Regions from separate parts of the Thorsellia kenyensis genome, predicted to be linked through region 2. Evidence: predicted binding sites of a transcription regulator. Region 2 holds the regulator's gene; each other region holds the start of a gene.
What was found. Region 2 encodes PhoB, which activates phosphate uptake and scavenging genes when phosphate is short. Its sites were predicted from a motif close to CTGTCATAAAACTGNCNNAT; they were not measured.
Positions count from the first base shown of each region.

Region 1 (5,223 bases), on a different contig from region 2:
TTGTCTGTTTGTCTATTTGGATGGCTTTGCGTGTTAATGGTACAGCCAAATTTATAGCCATTTGGTGGTGTTTATTAGGTTTTATTGCATCAGGTTATGAACACTCAGTAGCTAACATGACCGTATTCGCATTATCAAGCTTTGGACAACACTCTGACGCATTTACTTTCTTAGGGGTATTGCATAACCTATTTTGGGTCACGTTAGGTAATCTTTTCTCTGGAGTGGCTTTTATGGGGCTAGGGTATTGGTATGTCACATCAAAAGAAGAACGTCGTCTCTTGATGAGTGAGGAAGTTATTTCTAAAACACATACATCTAAACCTGTGCAAAAACAAAAAATCATTTAATCAATAAGGCGCAGAAAAACCCTTGAAATTTTATACTAGACCACTACGATGGGTTTTCCTGGTGTAATTAAATATCTGTTAAAGGCCATCTTGGGCGTGTTTTTATTGCTAAAGGCGCTCTCGCCCCAAGAGTCAACCTGCGCCAACCGGCATAAGCAATCATTGCACCATTATCGGTACAAAATTCTGTTCTTGGATAAAATACTTGAATATTCTGCTTTAATAACCCATTAAATTTTTTTCTAAGGGCATTGTTAGCACTTACACCACCCGCTATAACTAATCGCTTAAATCCCGTTTGTTTCAACGCACGTTGACATTTTATAAATAACGTATCAATAACAGCTTCTTGAAATGCAAACGCAATATCTGATTTTATTTGATCTGTAATCTCTTGAGTCAAATGATTTTGATTAGCTTTAACAGCATTAGCAGCTGCTGTTTTTAAACCAGAAAAACTAAAATCTAAGCCTGGTTTATCTATCATCGGTCTTGGAAACTTAAATGCATTAGGTGTACCAGATTGCGCAAGTTTTGAGAGTAAAGGGCCCCCTGGATAATCAAGACCTAGTAACTTGGCCGTCTTATCAAATGCTTCTCCTGCAGCATCATCAATCGATTCTCCTAGTAAAATATAATGCCCCAATCCTTCAACAGAAATTAATTGAGTATGCCCACCTGAAACCAAAAGAGCCACAAAAGGAAATTCAGGTGGGTTTGGCTCTAACATAGGGGCTAAGAGGTGGCCTTCCATATGATGAACTTCCACAGCTGGCACTTGCCAAGCGTATGCTAAAGTGCGCCCTATCGTGGCACCTACCAATAATGCTCCCATAAGACCAGGTCCTGCTGTGAAAGCAACAGCATCAATACGCTCAGGCGCTGTTTTAGCCTCTTCAAGGGCAGCGTTAATTAAAGGTAACGTCTTTTTTATATGATCGCGAGAAGCAAGTTCAGGAACGACTCCACCATAATCAGCATGCATCTTTGCTTGGCTGTATAATTGATGTGCCATCAGCCCTAATTCAGTGTCATAAATAGCGACACCCGTTTCATCACAAGATGTTTCAATACCTAATACTCGCATTAATGGATTTACCTTTACTTAAAATTTTTTTTAGACAAATAAATTCATTTTAACTAAAAGATTTTATTTGTCCTATTTTTTTCAATCATCTTTTCTACTATTTATTATATAGGAACTTTAATTGAGCATATACCCTCTTTACTCGTTACCGCAACTAATCTCTAAAAAAATTCCCCAATAAAGCGTCATTCAGTCCTAAATGACGGCATTAAATTAAATACTTAAATATTCAATTTTTGAAATATTCCTTGAAGTTAATCGTTTAAATAAGTCTCTTACCAGCATTCTATTTATCTATTTACCTTTAGTAATTAACTGTGTGTACTGAGGACTTATTATTTTTACATTGTCATAAAACTGTCATATAACTGTCATATTCTATTCACATGAAAAATTTATCTTGTGAATGCGAATTATCATAGGCGCAGACATAATATTACCCTATTTATAAAATTTTGAACCATTAAAATTTCTATCTATGAAATAAAGGAGCATCAGATGCTATCTATGAAGAAAAAACTATTTTCAATGAGCCTTATCGCTATGGCAACACTAAGCACTCAAGCTTTTGCAAATACAAATTTAACTGGCGCTGGTGCAACATTCCCTGAACCAGTCTATGTCAGTTGGGCAGTAGATTATGCAAAAGAATCAGGCAACCAAGTCAACTATCAAGGTATTGGTTCTTCTGGTGGAGTGAAACAAATAAACGCGAAAACTGTCGACTTCGGTGCCAGTGACAAACCCTTAGATGATGAACAATTAAAAGCAGATGGACTATTCCAATTTCCTACCGTTATTGGTGGCGTAGTACTGGTAGTAAATATCGAGGGAATTGAATCTGGTGAATTGGTTCTTGATGGTAAAACTCTAGGAGAAATATTCCTTGGTAACATTACTAAATGGAACGATCCTGCCATCACTCAATTAAACCCAGGTGTAGCACTACCTGATCAAAACATCGCCGTAGTAAGACGTGCTGATGGTTCAGGTACTTCTTTTGTATTTACAAGTTATTTAAATAAAGTGAACGATACGTGGAAAGAGTCAGTTGGCGCAGGATCAACAGTCAAATGGCCAACTGGGTTAGGTGGTAAAGGCAATAGTGGCGTAGCGGCTTTCGTACAACGCACCCCAGGTTCAATCGGTTATGTTGAATATGCTTATGCAAAACAGAATGGCTTAGCATATACAAATTTAATTTCAGCTGATGGTAAATCAGTCTCTCCAAGCGGTGAATCTTTTAGTGCTGCAGCATTAAATGCTAACTGGGATGAAACTTTTGCACAAGACTTAACGAATCAATCTGGTGATAATGCATGGCCAATCGCTTCGACTACCTTTGTTCTTGTTCATCAAACACAAGACAAACCAGAAAATGGTAAAGCCGTTTTGGATTTTTTCAATTGGGCTTATGACAAAGGCGATGAAAAAGCAATCTCTTTAGATTATGCAGTATTACCTGATTCTGTAGTAGAAAAAATCAAAGCGGCTTGGAAAACAGAAGTTAAAGATAGCAACGGCAATCCAATTTTTAATTAACAGATATTGTGGTTACTTTTAGTTATTATCTCACACTACTATTTTGATTAATTTTATTAAATAGCAAGAGAAAAAAACAGAAGAATCTTGATTGAGATTCTTCTGTTTCAATTTATGTCACTATGATATCCCAAATGACATTTTAAAACGAATGTCATAGTAGTTTAGCTATCTCAACAGATAAATAAACCAGAGTAAAAAAACATGTCGAATTCGCAAATAAATTTTAAGAACATAAAAATGAATCAAAAAATATCTGCTAAAAATGGCGATAAATTTTTTGGCTTTCTTGTACATACCGCAGCACTAATTACCCTCCTCTCTTTGGGGGGGATTATTGTTTCTCTAATCATTGCATCAATACCTAGCATGAAAGCATTTGGTTTCTCATTCTTATGGACCACTGAATGGGATACGAATACAGAAACATTTGGTGCACTGATTCCTATTTATGGTACGGTCATTACCTCAATTATCGCACTGATTATTGCAGTTCCTATCAGCTTTGGGATCGCACTCTTTTTAACTGAACTGGCGCCTAATTGGCTCAAAAGACCTTTAGGTATCGCTATTGAACTCTTAGCTGCTATCCCCAGTATCGTCTATGGTATGTGGGGGCTTTTTGTTTTTGCTCCAATTTTTATGCGCTACTTTCAAGAGCCTCTCAATAAAGCCTTAGCAGATGTCCCCGTATTGAGTACTTTTTTTACCGGCCCTGCATATGGCACAGGAATTCTTACGGCAGGAATTATTTTGGCTATCATGATCATTCCTTATATTGCCTCTGTAATGAGAGATGTTTTTGATCAAACCCCAGTGATGATGAAAGAGTCAGCCTATGGTATTGGATGTACTACATGGGAAGTTATCTATCGCATTGTTCTTCCTTATACCCGCAATGGTGTTATTGGTGGAATTATGCTAGGACTTGGCCGTGCACTAGGTGAAACTATGGCTGTGACTTTCATCATAGGAAATGTTTACGATTTAAATGGCTTCTCTCTCTTCGCTCCTGGTAATAGTATTACATCAGCACTTGCTAACGAATTTGCTGAAGCTGATCCTGGTTTACATACCTCTGCATTAATGCAGTTAGGCTTAATTTTATTTGCCATTACTTTTATTGTTCTTGCTATTTCCAAACTAATGATCATGCGCCTAGCTAAGCAAGAGGGGAAAAAATAATGAACACGCTTAATCAAACAGCAACAATTGCCTCACCAGGTGTTATGAGTAGTGAGCAATTAAAAATGCGTCAAAAAAGACAATTTAAACGTCGTATCAGAAATATGATTGCACTAACCCTCTCTTTATCAACTATGGCTTTTGGTTTATTCTGGTTGATTTGGATTTTATGGACTACCATAACAGAGGGAATAGGTGGATTAAGTATAGATGTATTCACACAAAACACCCCTCAACCAAATTCCATGGAAGGCGGCTTGGCAAATGCTATAGTGGGATCTTTACTTTTGGTGTTTTATGCTACTCTTATTGGAACTCCTTTAGGAATTCTTGCAGGAATCTATCTCGCTGAATATGGAAAAAAATCCATACTGGCAAGTTGTACCCGTTTTCTAAATGATATATTACTTTCAGCACCCTCTATTGTGATTGGACTGTTTGTATATGTTCTTTTTTCAGGTTTCTCCGGCTGGGCAGGTGTGGTTGCTTTAGCTCTCTTACAAATTCCGATTGTGATTAGGACCACAGAAAACATGCTGCTTTTAGTACCGGATAGTTTACGTGAAGCGGCCTATGCTTTAGGCACCCCAAAATGGAAAATGATCCTTACCATTACACTAAAAGCTTCCGTTGCTGGAATAGTTACAGGAATACTTTTAGCTATTGCTAGAATCGCAGGAGAAACAGCTCCACTTTTATTTACAGCATTATCTAATTTATTCTGGAGTACCGATTTATCCTCCCCTATTGCGAGCTTACCTGCGACAATATTCAAATTTGCTATGAGCCCATATGAAAATTGGCAATCGCTTGCATGGACAGGAGTACTTATTATTACAATCATGGTATTACTACTCAATATTTTAGCCAGGGTCATTTTTGCCAAAAAACAGTAATTAAATAATAGATTTAGATGCACTATTTGGAATAAAAAAAATTATTTAAATGAAATAATCAGGAAAAATTATGCAACAGAACCAATTTGTAGAAATCAGCCAAACAGAAAGTAAAATTCAAGTAAACCATTTGAACTTTTACTACAATCAATTTCATGCTCTA
Region 1 covers NZ_JBHLXE010000046.1:58,586-63,808, forward strand. Annotated here, with positions in the region: gene nirC (nitrite transporter NirC) at 1-350, shown strand, start outside; gene tsaD (tRNA (adenosine(37)-N6)-threonylcarbamoyltransferase complex transferase subunit TsaD) at 418-1,437, opposite strand; gene pstS (phosphate ABC transporter substrate-binding protein PstS) at 1,945-2,979, shown strand; gene pstC (phosphate ABC transporter permease PstC) at 3,220-4,164, shown strand; gene pstA (phosphate ABC transporter permease PstA) at 4,209-5,060, shown strand; gene pstB (phosphate ABC transporter ATP-binding protein PstB) at 5,131-5,223, shown strand, end outside.
Region 1: pstS (phosphate ABC transporter substrate-binding protein PstS) is a predicted target of PhoB. The motif match lies at 1,784-1,803, and genes of this name have one in related genera.

Region 2 (5,223 bases):
GCGGGATGCTTTTGATGGCATGTATCATGCTATGCCATTTATTGCACTGAGCTTGATTACATTATCAAATAGATTACCTAAATATCTTATTATTATTGGTTTATTGCTCTCTCTATGGAGTTTTTATTTTAATGGTGGTTGGCTTTTTTCACTTTGGGATTATTATTTCCAAGAGTATAGTTATTCTAATAAATTTAATGATTTTATTTGGTTACCTTTTGCTCTCACAGTAATAATAATAGCCTCTTTCAGCTCTTCAAAATTCCACAAGGTGTTCAGTTGGGTGTTTGTATTCACATTACTCTATATGAATTACTATGATTTACATACACTCCTTATTATTAAATCTAAAACACTACTTATCACAGGCTTAATACTTACCATAGTCACTATTTTAATGGTGTCTCTTCATAAATTGAATGTCAATAAACACTTTAAAAATCAATCATTCTTGGACGAAGGGAATAGGTTAGCATCTATGCATCCTAACAACGAGATAGAAAAAGCAGAGTTTGCAAAATTAAAAGAAAAGACAACGCGAATTGCCTTTTGGATAAATCATTTTATCTCTCATCGTCGTAGCAGACTCCTCTTTTTTTCTAGTGGATTAATACTCAGCCTTGGGATTGCCAATAAAACAATTTATGATTATGAAAGGATTATTAACACAGGCCAGACCATCCGATTTGAAATTACGCCAAGGGATCCTCGCTCACTTATTCAAGGTGATTATATGGTGCTAAATTACGTGTTAGAAACTCAAGTCAATGAGGCCAATAGAATGTTAAAATTAGAGGAGAGTTTAAAGGAAAAGGATTCAATCATTTTAACTATTGATCCGAAGACAAATGTGGTTTTTTTAGCATACCCTTTGCAAAAGGATAAAATTCCTTTACAAGCCAAAGAAATTGAAACACCATTGAATTATAATGGGTACAATTACACTCTTAAATTACCTCATAGCTATTTTTTTGATGAAATGACTGAATTAAATTATTCTGTTGCTCGTTATGCAGAGTTCAAAGTAAGTCCAGAAGGAAAGTTCATTCTTTCTGCTTTACTTGATAAAGATTTTAATACCATTAAATAAACCATCATTGTTGAAATTTTTAGAGGCTTTTTACTCTAGTTGTTAACGACCTCTAGAGTAAAGCCGAATGAAGAACCTTTTCCAAGAGTACTTTTTATTTCAAGCTTACTATTATGACGAGATAAAACATGCTTAACAATCGCAAGACCAATACCACTCCCTCCCGATTGGCTATTTCTAGAACCATCAATCCGATAAAATCTTTCTGTAAGATGAGGAATATGCTCTTTAGCAATACCTTGACCACTGTCATTTACTTCAAATTTTATGTGGGTGGTATTGATTCTAAATAGTTTAACTTCAATATTCGCTTCATTCGGAGTGTGTTTTATCGCATTTTCAATTAAATTACTCATCGCACTACGCAGTTCATCACTGTATCCTTTGACGTATAAGTCTGGTTCAATTAACACCGAAAAATGATGCCGTTGATGATTGAGAGCTTCAGCAGAATGCATAATTGTACTGAGTAATGAAGCAATCGGAACAATCATTTTTTGTGTCTCGTTTACTTGATATTCTAGGCGAGAGAGAGCTAATAATTGCCCAATCAATGATTCCATTCTCTGCGCTTGGTTTCGCATAGTATTGAGAGCATTCACTGGTAAATATCCCACTAATGCGTCATCATCTATCATATCAAGATAACCCTTAAGAACAGTTAAAGGTGTTCCTAATTCATGGCTGGCATTGTTAAAAAAATTACGTCGAGCAATTTCAGCTTGTTTCAATTGAGTGACATCCCTTGCCATGACAATAAATGCTTCATCAATATATGGCATAATTCTAAACTCAACATCTTTTTCACTGTAGAGCGTCAATGTTAAAGGATCATGAAATTTTTTATTTTTTAAATAGGTTGCTAACTCAGGGTAGCGAAGTAAATTTTGAATGTTTTGGCCATTATCAGCAGGCCATTTGAATCCAAGTAAATTCTCAGCTAAGCGATTACACCAAAAAATAGTACCATCAGGCGTTATCATCACTAATGCATCAGGTAAGGATTCAGCACCACTTCTAAATCTTTTAATTAATGTAGCTAACTCATTTCGACGCTTTCTGTTACGTTTTTGTAACTGTAATAAGCCATAGAAAATCACTTCCCAATGCCCCTTTGCAGTCGGCGGAGTCATACTTTTATCTTGCCATAACCAATAGGAGAGTTTGAGTTGTTGATGATAATTCCACAGCAATAAAATCAATAAGCCAAAAGAGATCCCAAAGGCCAAGTGACCCAACAAGGCCCCCAATATGGCAAAAGGTGTCAGAATAAGAAAAAAAGAAAATAAAAAAGAACGCCAGGTGAGTTTTTGAAGCAAAATAGAATTCCTTGAAGAAAATCAGTCAGTTTAAATGTAAAAAAGGTCCATCATTTAAGATTGACCCTTAATCCAATAAAAGATAATGGTGGCTATTAATCTATCATAACCCATGTTCACACTTTTAGTCTAATTTCACGGAAAAACGATAGCCACTACCTCTTACAGTTTGAATGTTTTTATCATGTCCCGAGGGTTCTAATGCGCGCCTAAGCCTCCTAATGTGCACATCGACAGTTCGGTCTTCGACATAAACACCATCACCCCATACTTGATCTAGAAGCTGCTCTCTACTATAAACACGTTCAGGTCGACTCATAAAAAAATGTAGCAATTTAAATTCTGTTGGACCCAAATTTATAGGAATTTCTGACGCAAAAACACGATGTGCCGCTGTATCAAGCCTTAATCCAGCTAAATCAATGATATCGGCAAAAACATGGGGAGACACACGTCTCAATATTGCCTTAATACGGGCCACTAATTCTTTTGGAGAAAAAGGTTTGGTAATGTAATCATCTGCCCCAACATCTAGTCCTTGCACCCTATCGAGTTCTTCATTCTTAGCTGTCAGCATAATCACAGGAATAGATTGGGTAGTTTTTTCTCTTTTTAATTGCTTAAGAAAACCTAATCCCGATCCGCCTGGTAACATCCAATCTAACAAAATTAAATCAGGTAATGGAAATATCAATTGAGCCTGAGCATCTTGAATATTTGATGCCACTTTTACCTCATAACCAGACTGCATTAGTAAAAAAGTTAACATTTCACTAATGGCTTCCTCGTCTTCAACTACAAGAATTGTTATCGGTGCTGCCATGCGCTTATCCTTTTGTTATTAACGATAAGTTATTAATTTGCACTATGCATTAATAGTTATTCCTAATAGTATGCGACAGAAATATGACACTTTTATGAAATAATTTAAAATCATACAAAAAACTGAGTCAAACGCATACTTTTACGAAAAAATAGCCCAATAAGTATTTCAACATTCTGAATGATCTTACAAATTAAATTTCAACATAGTGAGGAAGAGAATTGATTATATACCTCAAGTCCTTGATGTATCTTGTAAATGAAATGATTTTGAACTATAAAAATTCTTGTTAAAGGCCATAAAAAAATGTAATAAAACAGCGATAACATAAGTCAAGAAAAGAAGTTGTTTTCTCAATCGCTTAGTTAAAAGGACATTTAATATTTCCAATGAGTATTTACAAGAGTTCATCACGTGAATTTTCATTTAAATGACTAACATCTCCAGCTGTTTCTACAACCCATCCTTCAGCTAGCCAGTCACTCTTTTGGTAATCTACCCTAGATAAGGAACAATTGCGCAAACGGATACGCCTAGGTGCATGAGCAGGTAATCCCATGATAGTACCAATTAAACACCCTAATGCTAATCCATGACAAATAACTAGCGGGATAGATCCCTTAGGTAAACTTTTTAGATCATTAAGCGCTTGATGTAATCGATTAGCCATCTCTTGCATCGATTCTCCTTCTAAAATACGTGCATCTAGTGCACCGGATAAAGGTGCTCGTCTCATTGCATTTTCTTTATCACTTAGGTCATCAATGCAACGTCCTTCTAAGATCCCCATATTTAATTCTCGCCATCTTCTATCAGTGATAACTTCTAATTTTAAAGGTTGAGCAATAATAGATGCCGTTTGGACAGCTCGTCCTAAATCACTGGAATATAAATGCGTTATCCCAAGGCTTTTTGCTCTTTTTGCTACCCAATGTGCTTGAGATATTCCCTCAGCTGTTAAAGGGCTATCGAGCTGACCTTGGATTTTTCTTTCTGCATTCCAAACCGTTTCACCGTGCCTGACTAAATAGACCGTTGTCATAACTCCTCCTTTTTCAATCAATTGAAATAGATTACTTTAAAGCAGAACCTTCATTGATAGAATAACAAATCGTTATCAACTATGCCTAATAATTATGCAAAGAATTTAACTTTCAATGCTATAACTAAGCAAATAAATTAAATAGAGCAATCCCTTATACTGAGAATTCCTTTATGAATAAATCAACTCATTTGATACAAATCACTGATAAAGCAAGGCAATTAATGAATGAACGCAATATTGATGCACTTATTTTGTCCACTCCCGAAAATTTTTATCATCTGACAGGACATCAAAGTTTCTTTCTGTATACATTTAAATATACCGGTGCTGCGGTAGCAATACTCTTTAGAGACGAAAAAATTCCCTCCTTAGTTTTAATGAATGAATTTGAAGCCCAAGGGGTGTCATTAGAAATGCCTAATTATATCTTAAAAACTTTTCCTATTTGGGTTGATATTGACACCCCATTTATGCCTCAAAACACTAATAAAAGAAGGCCTATTTTACCACCTACAGAACAAGTTCTTGCTGTCATTAAAGAATATCTTATCGCTCATGACAAGTTAAATAAAAATATAGCAATTGAATTCCCTCAAATTTCTTTACAAACTAAAGTATTATTAGATAAAATTTTTGGTAACGTCAATTGGCACGACTCAAACCAATTAATTGATGAACTAAGAACTATCAAAACAGATTATGAGATAGAACATCTGAGAAAAAGCGCCTTCATAACCGAAAGAGGTATAGAAGCCGCAATTAATAGCATAGAAGCTGGATGTAGCGCATATGAGTTAACTCATGCTTATCAAAAAGAAATTGCCAACTATAAAGAGACTAGTCATTCTAGATTCCACTTGATATCTATCGGGGAGTTATTTTCTCCTCAAAAAATACCTAGTAAACAAACCATTAAAGAAGGGGATTTAATTAAATTAGATTGTGG
Region 2 covers NZ_JBHLXE010000108.1:36,639-41,861, reverse strand. Annotated here, with positions in the region: gene ACFFIT_RS11440 (GDYXXLXY domain-containing protein) at 1-1,090, shown strand, start outside; gene phoR (phosphate regulon sensor histidine kinase PhoR) at 1,126-2,409, opposite strand; gene phoB (phosphate regulon transcriptional regulator PhoB) at 2,534-3,232, opposite strand; gene gpmB (2,3-diphosphoglycerate-dependent phosphoglycerate mutase GpmB) at 3,630-4,274, opposite strand; gene ACFFIT_RS11420 (M24 family metallopeptidase) at 4,448-5,223, shown strand, end outside.

Region 3 (5,223 bases), on a different contig from region 2:
TATCACCTCCGACACCATTTAGTAATATGTTTTTTAAATTTTCAATAAAATGGCCACGAGGTATGAGAGGAGCGATTTCAGTAAATACCTGAGAATCATTTAAAGTGCTCATAACAAAAGCAACATACAGTGGAAAACATATTATCAAAATAGCTAAGCCTATCATTATATGAGCAAAAATATCAAATAGTGGACGTTTTTCTATCATTGGTAACTTACTCTCTTTTCAACATATTTAAATTGAATTAGCGTTAAAATGCCTACAAATATCATTAAAATTATTGATTGAGCTGCAGAGATTGATAAATCCAATCCAGTCATCCCATCACGGTAAATTTTATAAATTAAAGTCGTGGTAGCCTGAACTGGTCCACCTTGAGTTGCTGCATCTATAACAGCAAATGTTTCAAAAAAAGCATAGACAATATTGATAATAAGAAGAAAAAAACTCATCGGAGCAATTAAAGGGATAGATACGGTAAAAAATCGTCGTACAGGGCCAGCACCCTCTACAGCAGCAGCTTCTATTAAGGATTTAGGTACGGATTGAAGTGCAGCTAAGAAAAAGAGGAAGTTATAACTGATTTGTTTCCAAACGGACGCTAATACAACTAATGTCATGGCTTGAGTGTTGTCCTGTGCATGACTCCATACGATTCCATTTGACTCTAAAAAACGCATTATTACCCCAAAGCCAGGATTAAACATAAAACTCCACAATACACCTGCTATAGCGGGTGCTACAGCGTAGGGTAATATAAAGAGTGTTCTATAGAGCATTTTTCCTTTGATGACATAATCGACCAATGCAGCAAAAAAAAGAGAAGTAGCTAAACCTATACCTGCGACTAAGAGTGTAAAAATTGCAGTGGTTTTAAAAGATTGTAAATAATATCTATCATTAAATAATTCAGAAAAGTTATCTAATCCAACGAATGTGCTTGATTGGCCAAATGGATCTACGGCTTGAACCGAAAAAATCATGGTTTTAGCCGCTGGCCAAATAAAAAAAATAACTGTGATTAATATTTGTGGTGCCAACAATAAATAAGGCAAACACTTATTTTTAAAAAAAGGGCGGGTGTTCATAGTTAACCATTTTTGAAAAGTTAAAAAAATTAAAGAGGTTAATCATTTTTGCGTGGTATAAGCAAAGAAGCCTATTAACTCTATCTGCTTTGAGCTTAGCTAATAACTAAAAGTTAACAATTAACAATTAACAATTAACAATTAACAATTAGCGATTAAAACTTATAACTTTTAACTTAAAACTAAAAGCAGAATAGAGTATTTACCAGAAAAATGCGTTATTGATTAGATTTTTCAAATCTTCTTAGCTGTTGATTAGCTCTCGTATTGATGTCATTAAGTGCGCTCTCTGGTGATTTTTGCCCAGTTAAAACTGCTTCAAATTCTTCATCTGCGATTTGGCGAATTTGAGTCATATTACCTAAACGTAACCCGCGTGTATGAGGGAGGGGTTCTTTGAATAATAATTGCTCTATAGCGACATTTGCACCTGGATTTTTATCATAAAATCCTTGTTGTTTTGTTAATTCATATCCGGCCAGTGTGACAGGGACATATCCCGTGTTTTGATGCCAGCGCGCTGCATTTTCAGGTAAAGCAAGATAACTTAAAAAAGCAGCAATGCCCTTATAGGTATCTTCTGATTTATCTTTCATGACCCAGAGGCTTGCGCCTCCTATCATTGTATTTTGAGGGGCACTGCTTATCCCTTCTAAATAAGGTAAGAATCCCATACCTAATTCGAATTTGGCGTTAGCTTCAATACTACCGCGGGAGCCAGATGAACCTGTAAATATTCCACAATCGCCGTTATAGAACTTTTCCATCCCTTCATCCCTACGGCCAAAATATTGTAAGGTTTTATCTTTATTCATTTGGTTTAAAAAATTTAGAAAATTAATATGGTTTGCTGTATTAACTTGTAACTCAGCCGAAAGACCGTCATAACCATTATTTAAAGTCGCAAAAGGTAAACCGTGCCAAGCACTAAAATTTTCAAGATGTACCCAAGGAGCATTACTGAACGTATATCCGCAGCTCATTCCTGATTCTAAGAGTTTTTTTGCATGTGTTTCAACTTCTTGCCAGGTTTTAGGGGGCGTTTTTGGATCTAATCCTGCTTTTTTATAGGCATCTTTATTGTAGTATAGAACGGGCGTAGAGCTGTTAAATGGCATGGAAAGCATTCTGCCGCTTTGGCTGTCAGTATAATAAGATCGCACCGTATCTACATAGAGTGATTCATCAAATGGCAAATTGGCCTTTTCGAAAACTTCATATACCGGAACAATCGCATTACTAGATATCATAGTTGCTGTTCCTACTTCATAAACTTGTAAGATTTCTGGTGATTCGCCAGTTCTGATCGCAGCAATACCGGCAGTAATAGTTTCATCATAATTTCCTTTATAAACTGCACTGACTTCAAAATCATTTTGCGATGCATTGAATTGTTGAACTAACCCATTAACTTCTTCACCTAATTGACCTGACATCGCATGCCAAAAGGTAATATCTGTTTTTGCTTCGACAAAAGACGCTGACGTGAGTGAAGCCACGATGAGAGAATAAAGGCCAACTTTTTTGAGTGAATTAATTGATAAAATAGAATCCATATTGATCTCCTTTTAAATGTTTTTATTCTAATAGGTGTTTTAACACTTCAATTATCGAAATATAAGATGTAATTTTTATTACAATTTGATGATAGTTTTATGTAAGTTAAAATTGGATAGAAACAATTTAGGGCTTTAGCTTTTAACATAGCGACATTCAGTTAAATAAAGGAGGATAGAATTGATTAAATTAGTTTAAGTGAGTTAATGGTTACATGAAATTTTATTACTTCACAAATCACACCTAAGTTTTTATTCAAATAAATAAACTGAGTATTTAAAGGTCAAACTGCTGAGAAGTACCTTACTAATGATATAAAAAGGTAAGGTATCTTATTTTTAAAAAATCTTAAGAGTAGATAGGAAATTTAAATGAGAGGAGAACTGTAGGGAACAACAAGTGAAATGAAATATGTGACAAATAGTATAAAAAAGAGGCTAAAAAAGAGGCTAAAAAATGTATACAATCTTTTTAACTTACCACTTAAACTCAGCAAAAGTAAAGTAATTAAGTGGTAAGTCCAGCTATAATTTATTTTGAATTATGCTTGTAGAATTGTGAATCTTTAAATGCGGTTTTCATTAGTATGTAGTAGGAAATTCCGCCTAACACAAAACCGATTATCCAAGCAAGTTTCACAAAGATCAGTGCAGGAATAGCGCCAATTAACATAGCTATGATAGCACCAGGATTAATCCCTTTGAAAACACCTTCTGAATTGTAGAGCTCTTGGATGTTTACCTGTTGATTTCTCAGGATGAAGTAGTCAACTAAAAGAATAGAAACTATAGGACCTAAAAACGCGGAATAAATTAAGATGAAATATCCTAGTCCTTTGGCAGATTCTTCATTAACTAATATCCATGGGAAGGTACAACCTGCTAATATCCCTGTGATTATAACAGCATAACGATATTTCAATTTAGTTAAGAGGGTTATTACATAGGTAGGGGGAATGATATTCGCGACCATATTAACTGCAATTGCACCAAGTACTATAAATAAAGAAACAGCTACAGTGATATAATCATTGTTAACTATTTTAGGGAAGGCAACAACAGGATTGGAAATACCCGTTACTGAAGCAAGCATTGCACCGATTGCTAATACAAACCCATAAGCAATTACAATAGGAACGAAATAAAGTAAGGCACGTTTAGTATCACTGATCCCTTTTTTAAGCTCTCTTGAATAATCAGCAGCACTTAAGAATATGGCAGCATAGTTACCCATAAACATCATAATAAAAGCAAAAAATTCAATACCCCAAGTGCCTTTAGTATCTATCCAGCGCTCTTTAATTACCGTACTATGTTCCGCCATTAGAATATAAAAAACATAGATGAGTGCAGAGAGAATCACGATTGAAACAATCATTTCAACCCATTTGACTGCATGGAAACCATACATCGATAAACCGATTTGGATGGCCTGCAAAATGAAAAAACAAATAAATGCGTTATCAAAGGTATGGCCACTTAGTACTTTTAATATTTCATTAAGAGCACTGGCTCCTATCCAACTTTGAAAACCATACCAAACGATGGCAGGTATTCCCCTTAGGAGTGAGGATACTACAGCACCTTTTATCCCGAAAGAGAGCCTTAATTGAATAACATAAGGCACACCAGTTTTGTAACCAAATCTATCGTTTAATGCAAAAAGCGTCGATATAATACCGATAGCAACAAGCGCTGCGACAAAGGTTTGATATGCATTCATGACAGCAACACCAGCCACGACTAGACCAGCACCTAAGGTCATATTTCCTAGATTAACTCCATCTCCTAACCACATACAGATGTAATCCATGCCTGAAACTGTTCTGTCAGTTTTGGGGAGTAGTGATTGATCAACATCTGTTGACAAAGAGGCATTATTTTCTGTTGATTGGTTATTTTTCATTATCTTTATCCTTAATCGAATAGCATGAATATTCGAGTTTTCTCATCAATAACTTAAAATCTAAGTATTAAATAAGTAGTTAGTCTACAACGGCTTCAAATAAACACAGTGTCGGTTCTAAAAGTAACACCTTGGTTAATTGTAAAAAGAAATTTGCTTTATGTTTACTTCCTTTAGTTAGGCGAAGCACCTACTTAAGCTAAAGAAAATTAGACTAAATTGCAAATTATTTTATTAAAAATATGATGTAGTTATCAATAAACCATTTTTTTAACGTTGAATTCATTTTCTATTTAAAATTTCGCTCTGTTTCTTGTATAGTCTGACATAAGTTACTAGATAACTAAAACAATTAATTTTAACAATTAGTTTTCGTTAATTGCATATAATCCCAAAAGGTTGATTTTAATAACAGGATAAGCAGGATAAGCAGGATAAGCAGGATTGATTCAGACTAACGATGCATTACCAAGTAATTCTTACATTTACTGTAAGGATCATACATGGTTTGTACTTGGGTATATTTTCAGTCGATGAGTTTCATTTTAAGTGTTTTTAAATATCAGTGCGCTGGTATTTATATACCTGTAATTGTAATAGTTATAGTTCACATTTTTATTCATCAACTATTTGAAATGGGGATCAACAGCTGTTTATTAGCAAATTTGATTA
Region 3 covers NZ_JBHLXE010000038.1:10,209-15,431, forward strand. Annotated here, with positions in the region: gene ugpE (sn-glycerol-3-phosphate ABC transporter permease UgpE) at 1-208, opposite strand, end outside; gene ugpA (sn-glycerol-3-phosphate ABC transporter permease UgpA) at 205-1,089, opposite strand; gene ugpB (sn-glycerol-3-phosphate ABC transporter substrate-binding protein UgpB) at 1,308-2,645, opposite strand; gene ACFFIT_RS03785 (NCS1 family transporter) at 3,178-4,551, opposite strand.
Region 3: ugpB (sn-glycerol-3-phosphate ABC transporter substrate-binding protein UgpB) is a predicted target of PhoB. The motif match lies at 2,732-2,751, and genes of this name have one in related genera.